Regions from separate parts of the Alkalihalobacillus pseudalcaliphilus genome, predicted to be linked through region 1. Evidence: riboswitches for the same ligand, from Rfam matches in the RefSeq annotation. Region 1 holds a riboswitch; each other region holds the start of a gene.
What was found. Region 1 has a riboswitch for S-adenosylmethionine ahead of PQ479_RS03690 (2,3-diketo-5-methylthiopentyl-1-phosphate enolase). Riboswitches for the same ligand answer to the same signal wherever they lie in the genome.
Positions count from the first base shown of each region.

Region 2: linked by a shared signal. The riboswitch ahead of metK (methionine adenosyltransferase) and the one ahead of PQ479_RS03690 (2,3-diketo-5-methylthiopentyl-1-phosphate enolase) in region 1 are both predicted to bind S-adenosylmethionine.
Region 3: linked by a shared signal. The riboswitch ahead of PQ479_RS05845 (homoserine dehydrogenase) and the one ahead of PQ479_RS03690 (2,3-diketo-5-methylthiopentyl-1-phosphate enolase) in region 1 are both predicted to bind S-adenosylmethionine.

Region 1 is NZ_JAQQWS010000001.1:759,316-764,420, reverse strand. It holds gene mtnK (S-methyl-5-thioribose kinase) at 1-169, opposite strand, end outside; SAM riboswitch class I at 256-357, opposite strand; SAM riboswitch class I at 962-1,065, shown strand; gene PQ479_RS03690 (2,3-diketo-5-methylthiopentyl-1-phosphate enolase) at 1,154-2,365, shown strand; gene PQ479_RS03685 (2-hydroxy-3-keto-5-methylthiopentenyl-1-phosphate phosphatase) at 2,344-3,024, shown strand; gene PQ479_RS03680 (methylthioribulose 1-phosphate dehydratase) at 3,021-3,671, shown strand; gene PQ479_RS03675 (1,2-dihydroxy-3-keto-5-methylthiopentene dioxygenase) at 3,649-4,179, shown strand; gene PQ479_RS03670 (SDR family oxidoreductase) at 4,464-5,102, shown strand.
Region 2 is NZ_JAQQWS010000008.1:91,699-96,803, forward strand. It holds gene PQ479_RS15990 (ABC transporter permease) at 12-803, opposite strand; gene PQ479_RS15995 (ABC transporter ATP-binding protein) at 778-1,560, opposite strand; gene PQ479_RS16000 (ABC transporter substrate-binding protein) at 1,566-2,564, opposite strand; gene PQ479_RS16005 (alpha/beta hydrolase family protein) at 2,666-3,445, shown strand; SAM riboswitch class I at 3,552-3,666, shown strand; gene metK (methionine adenosyltransferase) at 3,846-5,054, shown strand.
Region 3 is NZ_JAQQWS010000001.1:1,154,260-1,159,364, reverse strand. It holds gene hisS (histidine--tRNA ligase) at 1-690, shown strand, start outside; gene aspS (aspartate--tRNA ligase) at 692-2,464, shown strand; SAM riboswitch class I at 2,537-2,648, shown strand; gene PQ479_RS05845 (homoserine dehydrogenase) at 2,720-3,988, shown strand; gene PQ479_RS05840 (hypothetical protein) at 3,959-4,261, opposite strand; RNA gene ssrS (6S RNA) at 4,425-4,606, shown strand; gene PQ479_RS05830 (MBL fold metallo-hydrolase) at 4,872-5,105, opposite strand, start outside.

The DNA of each region.
Region 1 (5,105 bases):
TAACAATAAATGAACGACCTGTTGTTTGACTGAAAATATTGAAAACATAATTTAAATTGCCGTCACCAATCTCTGATACTGTCGCCCGCTCATCTTCATTTAGTAAACCAATTTCTTTTAAAAAATTGACAGCAGTTGCTTCTGTTAATGCTATGTATTGTATACTCATTTGTTATCTTCCCCTTTAATTTAAGTAATAAAAAAGCCTCTTTCTGTTAGCAGAAAGAGGCGAATAGACAATGTGTGAATCGACCTCTCTTATCTACCAGAACATGTCTGTTGGATGTAGCACCGTGCCAAAAGGTCGGTTGCTGCGGTTTCATCGGGCCAAATCCCTCTACCTACTCATGATAAGAGTGTAAAAAATATGAAATTAACTGACTTGTGATTACTATAAAGGATGTAGGCTCGGTCGTCAATAAGTTTTTGAAAATTATATATATTACACATAATAGGCTAAGTGTGCCTTTGAAATAGAAATAAGCTAAATAGAATAAATAATAAAAAAAGATTGACAATTAAACAAGTAAACTGGCAATATATATAGCAAGGAAAATACAACCAAGCAAGTAGCAACAAAATGGAACAATATCGAATCATCAGATGACTATTAGTGACAGAGCTGAGTTCCGGTCATAGCCGATTAGCTCAGCGCCACGTGATTGTCTCGGAGCATGATTTTCGGTAGTAGCGGCAAGCCAAGTTCCGCATATGAGTATCAGCAGGAACTTTCATATAAACCACTTATGGAGAAGCTGATTCATTTCGCCACCAATAAAGATGAAAGTAGTGGCGACTTCTTAAACATTTGGCTCGTTTACAACTCCATCACCATCAGGAGTCGCACGACCAAAAAGGGAGCAGTGACCTGTTAAGGTCGTCTATCGCAAGATGGAAGACCAGTTAACTTCAAGGCACGTACTACCACCCTTAAGTATACTTTCATATAAAAATAAATAATCTCTTATCAAGAGCTGGCGGAGGGATAAGCCCTATGAAGCCCGGCAACCGGTTTATTTAAATACGGTGCTAATTCTTACAATCTTTATGATTGAAAGATGAGAGAGGGAATACAAATTTGTCCTCTCCTTCTTTATTTGAATGGAGAGTTTTTTGTTAGTAATTTGATAGGTGTAAGGAGAGTGGAACAAACATGAGTCATGTGACAGCAACGTATCTAGTAAAAGGAAAAAAAGAGGAATTAGCTAAAAAAGCAGAAGGAATAGCCTTAGGATTAACAGTAGGATCGTGGACAGAGTTACCAACCATTGAACAAGAGCAATTAAAGGCTCATAAAGGAAATGTAGAGCAAGTAGAATATGTAGGAGAAGGTCGTGATGAGCATGGATTAATAAAAATTAGCTATCCAAGTTTAAACTTCTCTCCGGATTTACCAGCGATTTTAACAACGGTTTTTGGTAAACTTTCCCTTGATGGTGAAGTGAAATTAATCGATTTAAACTTCTCTAGTGAGTTAAAATCCTATTTTCCCGGTCCGAGATATGGGATTGATGGTGTCCGTGAACTTGTAGAAGTGAAGAAACGGCCACTATTAATGAGTATTTTTAAAGCGGCGATCGGTAGAGATTTAGACTCGTTACATGAGCAAATGCTTCTTCAAGCGTTAGGCGGAGTTGACATTATTAAAGATGATGAAATTTTATTTGAAAATGAAAAAACACCTCTAGAAGAGAGAATTCCAGTGTGTTTGGCTGCTATTACGGAAGCGGCAGAATCAACAGGACATAGACCATTATATGCTGTCAATATCACTGGAAGGACCTCACAACTTAAGGACAGGGCTAAGCAAGCGATAGATTTAGGAGCACCTGCTCTACTCTTGAATGTCTTTGCTTATGGGTTGGATGTCTTACAAGATTTAAGAGAGGATACCGAAATTGATGTGCCCATTTTAGCCCACCCTGCAGTAAGTGGGGCGATGACATCGAGTGCTTATTATGGTTTTTCTCATCAATTATTGTTAGGGAAATTATTAAGAATGGCTGGAGCGGACCTTGTTTTATTCCCGTCACCTTATGGTAATGTGGCGTTAGAAAAGGACAAAGTGTTAGGCATTGTCACGTCATTAACTGAGCAAGATGATAGCTATAAGAAAGCATTCCCGGTTCCTTCTGCAGGCATTCACTCTGGGATGACTGAAAAAATTATCAGTGATTTTGGTCCAGACATTGTGATTAATGCTGGAGGTGGCATCCACGGTCATCCAGGTGGAGCGATAGCGGGTGGAAAAGCTTTTCGTCATGCGATTGATGGAGTTATGGAACAGAAGAGTTTACTGGAGGTAGCCAATACAAGTATAGAACTAAGGCAAGCCATTGATGCATGGGGGTATTTAAAACCGTGACAAAACCAGTCATTTATTGTGATTTTGATGGAACGATTACGGAGTCAGATAATATTGTTGCATTAATGGAAAAGTTCGGTCCAAATGATGCAGAGGCCATAAAAGAGCAAATCCTTTCACAATCTATTTCTATTAAAGAAGGTGTGGGCCAGCTTTTTCGTTTAATAAAAAGTAATAAGAAACCAGAAATGGTGAGCTATTTATTAGACACTGTAAAAGTCAGACCGGGGTTTCAAGAATTACTTCATTATTGTAAGCAGGAAAGTATTCGCTTTTATGTGGTAAGTGGTGGCATTGATTTTTTTGTTTACCCTTTATTAGCTAGATTTGACTTAGAAGAAGAGCAAATCTATTGCAATGGCCATGATGCTGAAGGACCGGTCATTGAAATTACTTGGCCTTACCCATGTGACACCGATTGTCATAACGAGTGTGGGTGCTGTAAACCATCAATCATACGTACCATTTCCGAAGCGGAGGATTTTAACATTGTGATTGGTGATTCAGTGACCGATTTTGAAGCAGCCAAAAAAGCAGACCATGTATTCGCTCGAGCCCGTTTGGAAGAGGAATGCCAAAAGCAAGATATACCATATACAACGTTTAGCGATTTTTTTGACATTCTGAATCATATTAAGAAGTTGGAGGTGATCCGATGATGAGGGAACGCTGGGAAGAACTTGCTGATATTAAGGAACAATTGGCACGGAGAGATTGGTTTCCTGGTACGAGTGGGAATTTATCGATAAAGGTATCGGATAATCCTGTTACCTTCTTAGTAACGGCAAGTGGTAAAGATAAAACGAAACGAACAAATGAAGATTTTCTGTTAGTAGATGAGTTCGGTGAATCGATTGAGCATTCGTACTTAAAACCTTCAGCAGAAACGTTACTTCATACAGAAATTTACAAAAAAACAGATGCTGGTTGTAGTCTTCATGTTCATACATTAGATAATAATTTAATTTCAGATTTGTATGGTGATGATGGCTTGATTACCTTTAGAGGTCAAGAGCTTATTAAAGCTTTTAACATTTGGGAAGAGGATGGCGAAATAACCTTACCCATTATAGAAAATTACGCAGATATTCCTACCTTAGCAAAAGCGCTAGGGAAGAAAATTACACCTGACATTAAGGGCGTTCTTATTCGTAACCATGGTATTACCGTATGGGGAAGAACAGGTTTTGAGGCAAAGAAGCATTTGGAAGCCTTTGAGTTTTTATGTTCTTTTCACTTACGACAATTACAATATAAACATTATTTAAAGGGAGGTAAACAAAATGGCACAATTACGTTTTCATGACAATAACGAAAGAGTAGTAGGGGAAGAACTAGTTAAGTATTTAGAAGAACAAGGGGTCATTTATGAAAATTGGGGTACAGAGAATTTACCTGCTCATTTAGTTGAAAAGTTCGCTTTAACAGATGAGGAAAAACAAGAGATATTACAAGTGTATAAGTCAGAAATTGCTGACATTTCAGCTCGTCGTGGCTATTTAACAGCTGATGTCATTTCATTATCAGATTCTACACCTAACTTAGATGAGCTATTAAAGAACTTTGTCCAAGAGCATCATCACACAGATGATGAGGTACGTTTTATTGTAAGTGGACATGGAATTTTTGCCATTGAAGGAACGGACGAAAGATGGTTTGATGTAGAACTTGAGCCAGGTGATTTAATCTCCGTCCCAGAAAACTATCGTCATTATTTCACACTAATGGACGACAGAAAAGTTGTAGCTGTACGAATTTTCAAAACAAAAGAAGGTTGGGTTCCCGTTTACGAAAAAGAAGAACAAACTCTTTAATAACAGTATCAAAAGTGAAAAATCCTACACAATAACGATGAAGCACCTTTAGTAGTTGGAAAAACTACGAAGGTGCTTTCATTTGATTGGCTGTTGATACAAAGCAACAATAAGCAGTCACCAAGTACAATACGACTTTCATTCAGTAGCGGTGAGTAAAACTCCGCAAATGAGCATCAGCACCAACTTCTATATAAAACCTATTACTATGGCAAAAAAGTTTGCCTAGTTGACGTTTTAAACATTACACGTTTGGGAAAAGACTAAGTAAGGAGTTGATAGACGTGAATGTATTAGTCGTTGGAGCAAATGGACAAGTTGCCAAGGAGGCAATTAAAGAACTAAAAGATACAGATCACAAAACCTTTGCGATGATTCGAAATAATGAACAAGCTCAGTCGTTAAAAGAACTAGGTGCTGACGAAGTTGTCCTTGCTGATTTAGAGAAAGATATTTCACACGCTTTCAAGCATATCGATGCCGTCATCTTTGCTGCCGGTTCAGGAGGGCATACAGGTGCAGATAAAACGATTCTTATTGATTTATGGGGAGCGATAAAAGTGATTGACCAAGCCATAGAGCACAAAGTGAATCGCTTTGTCATGCTTAGCTCCATGGGTACAGTTGAACCCGAACAATCAGATAAAATAAAGCATTATTTAGTCGCAAAAAAACTTGCTGATGATCATCTGAAACGCTCAGAATTAAATTACACGATCGTAAGACCAGGCTCACTAACGAATGAAGAGTCACTTGGGAAAATTAAACTAGAACAAGTCATACAAAATCGTGATACGACCATAACGAGAGCTGATGTTGCTAAAGTACTCGTAGCTACATTAGACAAAGAAAATACATTTCAACAAACATTTGAAATTCTAAATGGTGATACCGATATTGAGGAAGCACTCAATAGAATATAGTAG
Region 2 (5,105 bases), on a different contig from region 1:
CCTTTTACACATTAAAATTGAATTAACCGTTTCTCGAGCATTTCAACTAATTTATACATAACCGTCGCCAAAATAGCGATGACTACTAAGCTCATTAAAACGAGCGTGAAATTAAATACTTGGAAGCCATAAATGATTAAATAACCTAACCCCTGTTTAGAAACGAGAAACTCTCCAACAATGACCCCTACCCATGATAATCCGACATTCACTTTTAACGTAGAAATAATCGTAGGCATCGAGGCAGGTAGAATCGCATTACCAAAAGTCTGACCTTTAGTAGCACCAAAGGTTTGTAGCACCTTAATATAGTTAACATCAACTTCACGAAAAGCACTATAGACAACAATGGTTGTAATAATAACAGAAATTAACGCCCCCATTGCTAAAATAGATGTGAAGTTTGGACCTAAACCAACAATAAGTAAAGGACCTAAGGCCACTTTAGGCATGGAGTTTAAAACGACTAAATATGGATCTAGTACCTTTTGGAGAAAAGGTGACCACCAAAGTAATGCAGCCAGTAGAACGCCTACTAAAGTTCCAATTAAAAAGCCTAAGATTGTCTCAAATAACGTAAAGGAGGTGTGCAAAAATAAACTTCCATCTTGAATTCGTGCCACCATTAAATCCCAAATCCTTGAAGGCATGCTAAAAAGTAAAGGATCAATCCACTGCGCTCTTGCAGCGATTTCCCATAGAGAAATAAAGGTAATCAGTATCGAAAGCTGAACGCTAAATACAATCCACTTTTGTTTTCGTAATGATTGAAGATAGTTATGATGAAGCTTTCCGAGGTTCAAGGGATTCCAACTCCTCCCATATTAAATTGAATTGCTCGGTATAGGCTTGAGTTTGTCTTGCCTCAAAAGGGACTAATTCTTTAATTTCTTCAGGCATCTCAAAAATTCGATGCACTCTGCCAGGCTTTGTATTTAATAGAACAACACGATCCGACATCGAAATAGCTTCACCGATATCATGTGTCACTAAAATTGCTGTTTTATCTTCCTTTTTTAATGTTTCAAATACGAGGTCCTCTAACTTTAATTTCGTTTGGTAATCAAGAGCAGAAAAAGGTTCGTCAAGAAGCATAAAAGAAGGTTCAGAAGCGAGCATTCTTACTAGAGCGACACGTTGACGCATGCCACCGGAAAGCTGTGTTGGATAAAAGGACCTTTTATCAAGCAAACCCATTGCATCGAGTAAATGTAAGGCTTTCTTTTGGGCCATTTTATTATCTTGATGACGAATATGTTGACCTAGAGTTATATTTCGTTCAATCGTTAACCATGGGAATAAATAATCTTGCTGCAGCATGTAACCGACATTTGTCGTTTGTGGATCAACTTGCTGATTATCTAACAAAATCTTTCCCTCAGTCGGTTTCAAAATACCTGCAATCAGAGAAAGTAAGGTTGTTTTTCCGCAGCCGCTTGGTCCTATTAACGAGATGAATTCACCTTCCTCAATGGTTAAATCAATGTTTTCAAGAGCCAAGGTGGCTTCTTCTTTTGTTAAATATATTTTTGATACGTTATCGATATGGATTTGTGACATGGTCATTACTCCATAACACTTTCGGCAATAGAAGTATTCACTAGCTCGGTAAAGTTAACTTCCTGTGGAAGCTCCCCAGCTTGATCCATGATCAACTGCAATTGCTTCCAAGCTTCTTCTGTTAAAAGAGGGTCTGTTGCATAAGAACCTTGAGACTGATAACGTTCAATAACTTGGGCTATAAGCTCTTCATCTGTATCTTCAAAAAAATCAGCAATTGAACTAGCTATAATGTCCACAGGTTGCTCTTCTACCCATTGCTGCCCTTTATATAAAGCTCTTGTAAATGCTTCAAGTGTTTCGGCGTTTTCATCTATGAAGCTCTGTTTCGACATAAATCCTGTGTACGGTACAAGCCCAGACTCTTCTCCAAATGAAGCAACGATATAACCAATCCCTTCATTTTCAAATTGTGTGGCCTGTGGTTCAAATAATTGAACAAAGTCGCCAGTACCGGAAGCAAAAGCACTTGGGATATTGCCAAAATCAATACTTTGAATCAATTCTAAATCTCCATGAGGGTCAATGCCATGCTGTTTTAATACATGTTCACCGACCATCTGCGGCATACCACCGACACGTTGACCGAGGAATGTAGAGTCTTTTAAATCGCTCCATTCGAATGAGTCGAGCTTTTCGCGAGATACTAAAAAGGTTCCGTCAGTTTGAGTTAAAGCGGCAAAGTTGATGGCAGGATCATTGGCCTCTTGGGCATACACATAAATCGATGTTTCCGCACCTACTAAAGCAACATCTGCTCCATCAGATAGAAGTGTTGTCATTGTTGTATCTCCACCCCAGGTTGTTGTTAATTCTAAATCAATTCCTTCATCTTCAAAGAAACCTTCTGAAATAGCCGCATAGAGGGGAGCGTAGAAAATAGAACGTGTCACTTCAGCTAGACGCACTTTTTCTAATTCGGCGTTTGAATTTGAGCAAGCAACAGGTATTAATATAAGGAAAAGAAGTAACAGCATAAAAGTTAAACGTTTTAAGGTACTCATCTTTATCAACTCCTTGCACATTTGTATAATTAGATCTGTGATAGTCTATGTTCAAAGGGTTGAATGTGTGTTTGCCTACTGCGAGAAAAGGTTGTGTCATGATGTTGTTAGAAAAAAAGAGAATTCCGTCTCCTCATCAGAGGATTGATTTATTTGAAATCACCTATTTAAGTGCTGGATTACAAGTGAAGGGATATTTGGCAACCCCTTTAAATAAAGGTAAGCTACCCGGTCTATTATATTTAAGAGGTGGTATAAAAAATGTTGGAATGGTCAGAGTTCAGAGAGTCATTCAGTGGGCCAGTGAGGGGTTCGTTGTCATCGCCCCTTTTTATCGGGGAAATCGTGGTGGTGAAGGGCAAGAAGATTTTGCCGGTGAGGATCGTGAAGATGCTTTTAAAGCCTACGATTTATTATATGAAAGTGAAGAAGTTCAGCACAATCAAATCCATGCATTAGGATTTTCACGGGGGGGTGTTATGGCCTTATTAACGGCTTTAAAACGGCCATCATTAGCTAGTTGTGTTTTATGGAATGGTGTGACGGATATGTTTCTAACCTATGAGGAGCGTATTGATTTAAGGAGGATGATGAAGCGTGTAATTGGTGGTACACCAAATAAATACCCCGAACGCTATCAAGAGAGAAGTCCAATTCCAGAGTTAAAGCAAAGTGCAGTACCGATTTTAACGATACATGGTATGTTAGATGAACATGTGTCGATTGAACATTCTTATCGGTTAGAAAATGCGTTACATGGTCATGTTCAAAGCTGGTACTATCCTCATTTTTCGCATCATTTTCCTTTAAAGGATCAACAGCGCATATTAACGGAAGCTGCCAATTGGATGAAAAAACAGACAAGTAGTCCTCAAAAATAAGAAGGTTATTTAGTGTGTGAAAGAATGGAAATAATTAAATAAAAAGAAAATCTCAAAATAATTGACAGTCATTTTAATCTGCGTTATGATATGTTGCGAACGGATACTCTTATCCCGAGTCGGTGGAGGGACAGGCCCGAAGAAACCCAGCAACCATCATTTCAATGAAAAGAAATGAAAAGGTGCTAACCTGCAAGGCATATGACCTTGAACGATAAGAGGCGAAAGGTAAACACTCCAACCCTTTTCCTCAGTATGTGTGGAATGGGTTTTTTATTGTTTATATTTGTCAAATTGTGTCTTCGATTGTTATTTTACTCCCATTCAATCGGAAATGAGTGCCGTTATAAATTATTGGCTCATAGCTGTTTGTAGTTGTGTGCAGAGGAGGAAATGAGATATGGTTTTAAAAAGTAGACGGTTATTTACTTCTGAGTCGGTTACTGAAGGACACCCAGATAAGATTTGTGACCAAATTTCAGATGCGATTTTAGATGAGATTTTAAAAAGTGACCCAAATGCTCGTGTAGCTTGTGAGACTTCTGTCAATACAGGTCTTGTATTAGTTGCCGGCGAGATTACGACAAGCACTTATGTGGATATTCCTAAAATTGTTCGTGAGACAATTAAAGGTATCGGCTACACACGTGCTAAATATGGTTTTGATGCAGAAACTTGTGCCGTTTTAACGTCGATTGATGAGCAATCAGCTGACATTGCATTAGGTGTAGACAAAGCTTTGGAAGCTCGTGAAGGTCAAATGACAGATGAAGAGATCGAAGCAATTGGTGCAGGAGATCAAGGGCTAATGTTTGGTTTTGCTTCGAATGAAACGGATGAATTAATGCCTTTACCGATTTCATTAAGTCACAAATTATCTCGTCGCTTAGCTCAAGTTCGTAAAGATGAGATTTTAGACTACTTACGTCCTGATGGTAAAACACAAGTAACGATTGAATATGATGAAGCTGGAAAACCAGTGCGTGTTGACACGATTGTTATTTCAACTCAGCACCATCCAGAGATTACTTTAGAACAAATTGAAAAAGATTTAAAGCAATATGTGATTAATGAAGTAGTTCCTGCTGAATTAATTGATGATCAAACGAAGTATTTTATCAATCCTACAGGTCGTTTCGTTATCGGTGGACCACAAGGTGATGCAGGTCTTACAGGACGTAAAATCATCGTTGATACGTACGGTGGTTATGCTCGTCACGGTGGTGGTGCATTCTCTGGTAAGGATGCAACAAAAGTAGACCGCTCTGGTGCTTACGCTGCTCGTTATGTAGCCAAAAACATCGTTGCTGCTTGTCTAGCTGATAAGTGTGAAGTACAATTAGCGTATGCGATTGGTGTGGCACGCCCGGTATCGATTTCGGTTGATACATTTGGAACAGGTGTCGTATCAGAAGAAGTACTTGTTCAGCTTATTGCAGACAACTTTGATCTTCGTCCAGCAGGCATTATTAAAATGCTTGACCTACGTCGCCCTATTTATAAGCAAACGGCAGCATATGGTCACTTTGGACGTACAGATGTTGACTTACCATGGGAAAACACAGATAAAGCAGCCGCTTTAAAAGAGCAAGCTAAAGTTTTACGTTAACCTTGATATGAAATGAATGATAAAGGCCCTTCTAATCGATGCTCTCGGTAG
Region 3 (5,105 bases), 390 kb from region 1:
CGTCTAGAGAAGAATCCACTCAGGATTTTAGATTGTAAAAAAGACGCCAAACACCCATTAATGGGAACAGCACCATCAATTCTAGAATATTTAAATGAGGAGTCAAGTCAATATTTTGAGCAAGTGAAAGCTTACTTAGATGCGATTGAATTACCGTACGAAGTAGACCCAACTCTTGTTCGTGGTCTTGATTATTATAATCACACGGCTTTTGAGCTCATGGCTGAAGGTGACGGATTTGGTGCAATTACAACGCTTTGCGGTGGTGGGAGGTACAATGGATTGGTAGAAAGTCTTGGTGGTCCATCAACACCAGGAATTGGTTTTGCTTTTTCAATTGAGCGTCTCATTATGGCACTAAAAGGACAAAATCAATTACCTAATGTAACGAATCAAATTGATTGTTATTTAGTGGCATTAGGAGAGTCTGCTAAACCAAAAACGTTCGCATTACTTGACCAGTTACGTGCTAATGGTCTAAAAGCTGAAAAAGACTATCTAGATAGAAAAATGAAAGCTCAGTTTAAGGCAGCTGACAGGTTGAAGGCTCGTTTTACAGCGATATTAGGTGAAGAAGAGTTAGAAAAAAAAGTGATTAATGTAAAAGATATGGAAACAGGAGAGCAAAAACAAGTAGAACTAGACAGCTTTGTTACTTATATAGAGAATCAGATAAAGGGAGGAAACTAGGATGACTGTACGCACACATTGTGGCACCATCGTGGAAGGAAAAGTAGGAGAGCAAGTATTAATTAGAGGTTGGGTACAAAAGCGCCGTGATTTAGGTCAAGTTATCTTTTTGGATGTTCGTGACCGTTCTGGTATTGTTCAAGTTGTATTTAGCCAAGAAACAAGTCAGGAAGCATTGGCTATTGCAGAAAAGATTCGTAATGAATATGTGTTAGAGATTGAAGGAACGGTTGTTGCTCGAAATGAGCATACGATTAACGAGAAATTAGCTACAGGTAAAATTGAAATTCATGCTAACCGAGTTGAAATTCTTAATGCATCAAAATCACTACCTTTTCAAATTGAGGCAAATACGGATGCTTCCGAAGATATTCGTTTGAAATACCGTTATTTAGACCTTCGACGTCCTGATATGCAAGAAACGTTTAAGCTTCGCCATCAAACAACCAAAACGGTACGTGAGTTTTTAGATAATCAAAGCTTTATGGAAATTGAAACGCCAATGTTAACAAAAAGTACACCTGAAGGCGCCAGAGATTATTTAGTACCAAGTCGAGTTCATCCAGGCGAATTTTATGCATTACCGCAGTCACCACAAATTTTTAAACAGTTATTAATGGTTTCGGGCTTTGAGCGTTATTATCAAATTGTTCGTTGCTTCCGTGATGAGGATTTACGAGCTGACCGTCAGCCAGAATTCACACAAATTGATATAGAGACATCTTTTATGGATAAAGAAGAGCTTTTAGCAATGACAGAACAAATGATGGCAAAGCTCATGAAGGAAGTTCGTGGGATCGAAATCACCGTACCATTTGCTCGCCTAACGTATGATGAAGCTATGAATCGTTATGGGTCAGACAAACCTGATACACGTTTTGGAATGGAGCTTATTGATTTAACTGAGGCTTTACATGATACAGATTTTAAAGTATTTAAATCGGCTTTAACTACAGGTGGTACAGTAAAAGGTTTGAACCTAGAAGGTGGTGCTGATCAATTATCACGTAAAGAAATTGATGCATTAGCTGACTTTGTTAAGCAATACGGTGCCAAAGGACTTGCTTGGTTAAAGGTGGAGGAAGAAGGCCTAAAAGGACCAATCGCCAAATTTTTCACGGATGAGCAGGCGAAGAGACTTATAGAAACCATGTCTGCTAAAACAGGGGATTTATTATTCTTTGCCGCAGATAAAAAACAAGTTGTCTGGGATAGCTTAGGTGCACTTCGCCTGAAATTTGGCAAGCAGTTTGGCTTAATTGATGAATCCAAATATAACTTCCTATGGGTTGTCGACTTCCCGTTAGTTGAATACGATGAAGAGGCGAAACGATTTGTTGCCTTACACCATCCGTTTACAAGCCCATTAAAAGAAGATATGAGCTTACTTGCGACAGATCCTGGAAGTGTTCGTGCAAATGCGTATGACCTTGTTTTAAATGGTTACGAATTAGGTGGAGGCTCACAACGGATTTACCAGCGTGACATTCAAGAGCAAATGTTTGCAGCACTTGGGTTCACACCAGAAGCTGCAAAAGAAGAATTCGGCTTTTTATTAGAGGCATTTGAATATGGTACACCGCCACACGGTGGAATCGCACTAGGGCTGGACCGAATGGTGATGTTATTTGCTGGACGTACGAACTTACGTGATACGATTGCTTTCCCTAAAACAGCAAGTGCAAGTGATTTATTAACCAATGCACCGAGTGACGTAAGTTTAGAGCAACTACTTGATTTAAATTTGTCAGTGATTAGAAAGAAAAGCGAATAAGAGTGTAGAAAACTCCATTGACAAATCTAACAACTTAACGATATAATCTGAATAACTTAAAAATGACATGTGAACTTATCTAGAGTGGTGGAGGGAACTGACCCGTCGAAGCCCGGCAACCTATTTGTTAGCCAAACAAATAAAGGTGCTACGTTCAGCAGAGTAAAGCTCTGAGAGATAAGAAAAGGCAGATGAAACCTTTCCTTATTGGAAAGGTTTTTTTACATAATGAAGCATATAAAGGGGTGCTGTTAAATGAAAGTAGGTTTAATGGGTTTTGGGACGGTCGGTCTAGGTGTTGCAGAGCGATTAGCTACGGTTGCACACACATTGCAAGGCCAGTTTGGGGAGGCCTTGACGATTGAAGGCATATTAATACGCGATAAAGATAAATATCAACAATCATTACAAGGAACAAGTTTTGTATCCGTTATTACGAGTGATTGGAATGAATTTTCGAAAAAGTGCGATTATGATTTGGTATTTGAAGCGATTGGTGGGCTAGAGCCTGCCTACCAATATACAGAATTTTTCTTGGAAAAAGGTACACCCGTTATTACGGCAAATAAAAAGCTAGTGGCCGAGTATGGAGAAACTTTAGAGGACTTAGCTGAACAGAGGCAGACTTATTATGGTTACGAAGCCGCGGTTGCAGGTGGGATTCCGATTATTAATGTGTTGCGTGGGATTATCCCGACGACTGAAATATTTCGGGTAAGTGGCATCTTAAATGGAACAACGAACTATATTTTAACTGAAATGAAGGAAAGGAATCTTTCATTTGATGAAGCTCTAGCACAAGCACAGCAATTAGGGTATGCCGAGAATGATCCGACTGATGATATTGATGGATTTGATGCTTGGTATAAAATTAGGATTTTGACTAAATGTTGTTTCGGAATTTGGCCAAAAAAGGAGCAAGTAACAAGAGAAGGAATTCGGTATGTTGAGGGTTGGCAACTAGAATTAGCCCAACAACTTGGTTTACAGTTGAAGTTAATCGGGACATCTGAGTGTCATCAAGGACAAATCAAGGCCAAGGTAGAGCCTGTGTTTTTAGCAAAAGAGGAGTCATATACAGCCGTTAATGGAGTGACGAATGCGATTCAAATTGAAGGACCAATGATTGGCGAGCTTTTATTTACAGGTCCCGGTGCTGGCAAGGAAGCAACTGCAAATAGTATGGTCGAGGATTTTCTGTTTTTGAGTAGGTTCGGAACGGGTAATTCTTATAATACGTATAAAACGAAAAAACAAGGTGAGGTAAGTAATGGTAAGTGGCAACCAGAAAAAGCTGAAAGGTATTATCTGGCCTTTAGTAAAGCTGCAAGCGTAGATATTCATCATTACCTCCATCCAGAAGCAATCGTTGTTCATAAACAACATGGTCTGGATGGGGACGCTTATTTAGTGAAAGGGGAGTTCAATGACGTAACAACGGGACTTGAGATTTTTTCGATTCAGGGCGAGCTAACTGAAAAGAGCTGGCAAGAATCACTCGTACTCGGTCGTCTCACTTCTTAATTTCTTGAAGACATTAATAAATTCAATCGGATTATGGCGAATATGAAAAGTACGAATACCTTTTGTTGTATGAATATATAAGTAACCTATTGCTTTTTCTTCTTTTAACCGAAAGGATATGTCTAAAATTGATTTAATAGAAAACCGTTCTGTTTTTGCATGTATGTATTCATGATCGATTTTTAAATCAAAAGAGGTTTCGACAATTTTCTTTTCAATTAAACCAATTTCTTGTTTGACTTCTATGCAACGTTGAATGGCTAGTGGTTCCATTTATACACATCCTTTTAAAACTAATAATAGAAATTGCTCGTTCTAATTTGTATATCTAATGTACCATAGTGATAAAAAGGGTGGCAAATAGGATAATAGTCTGAAAATTATAACAAAAGGTTGAAATAGATGGTCAGTCATCGTATAATAACGTTAATTATTAGAAATCCTGTGATGTGCGTTATCATTAAACGTTTTGAGCCAACGTTTTTTGAACGGGAGCCAAAGGTTGCCTTTTGGATTACATGCCTAGTGAGAGCTTGGACTTAAAAAGAAGGGCACGGGGCACCCACCTGCTTGAGCAGGTTCAAAGCTTTAGTCGAACACGGCATTTACGGGATTTCTTCACGTCTTAAATAGGCTAGCTATCTTTATGGATAGTTAGCCTTTATTTTATATGAAAGTTACTTATGGGCGATAGTTTGTGCCGTGAAGTTAGCTGGTCATCTATCTCGCGATCAATGACCTTAGTAGGACAGTGCTCCCAGTTTAGTCAGGCCGACTCCTAATGGTGATCGAGTTGTAAACGCTCCAACAGTTTGAACAGTCGCCACTACTTTCATCTTTGTTGGTGGCGAAGTGAATCGGGCTTCGCCATGTGCGATTGAAATCAGCTTTTAGAACAGGCTATATAAATAGCAATCTGAGTCTGTGGGTGGAGCCGTTTTTCAATGAGGCCATTATACTCTAAATAATCAAGGTGACCAATGACCTCAGACATGACAAGTGGAAATTGGCTTTGATAACGGTGTGCATACATCTCAAGTGCAATTGCATTACCTGTTTGAAAGCCTTGGCGAATTAACTTTAGAATACGCTCTGCTTTTTGATTAATTTGTTCAAT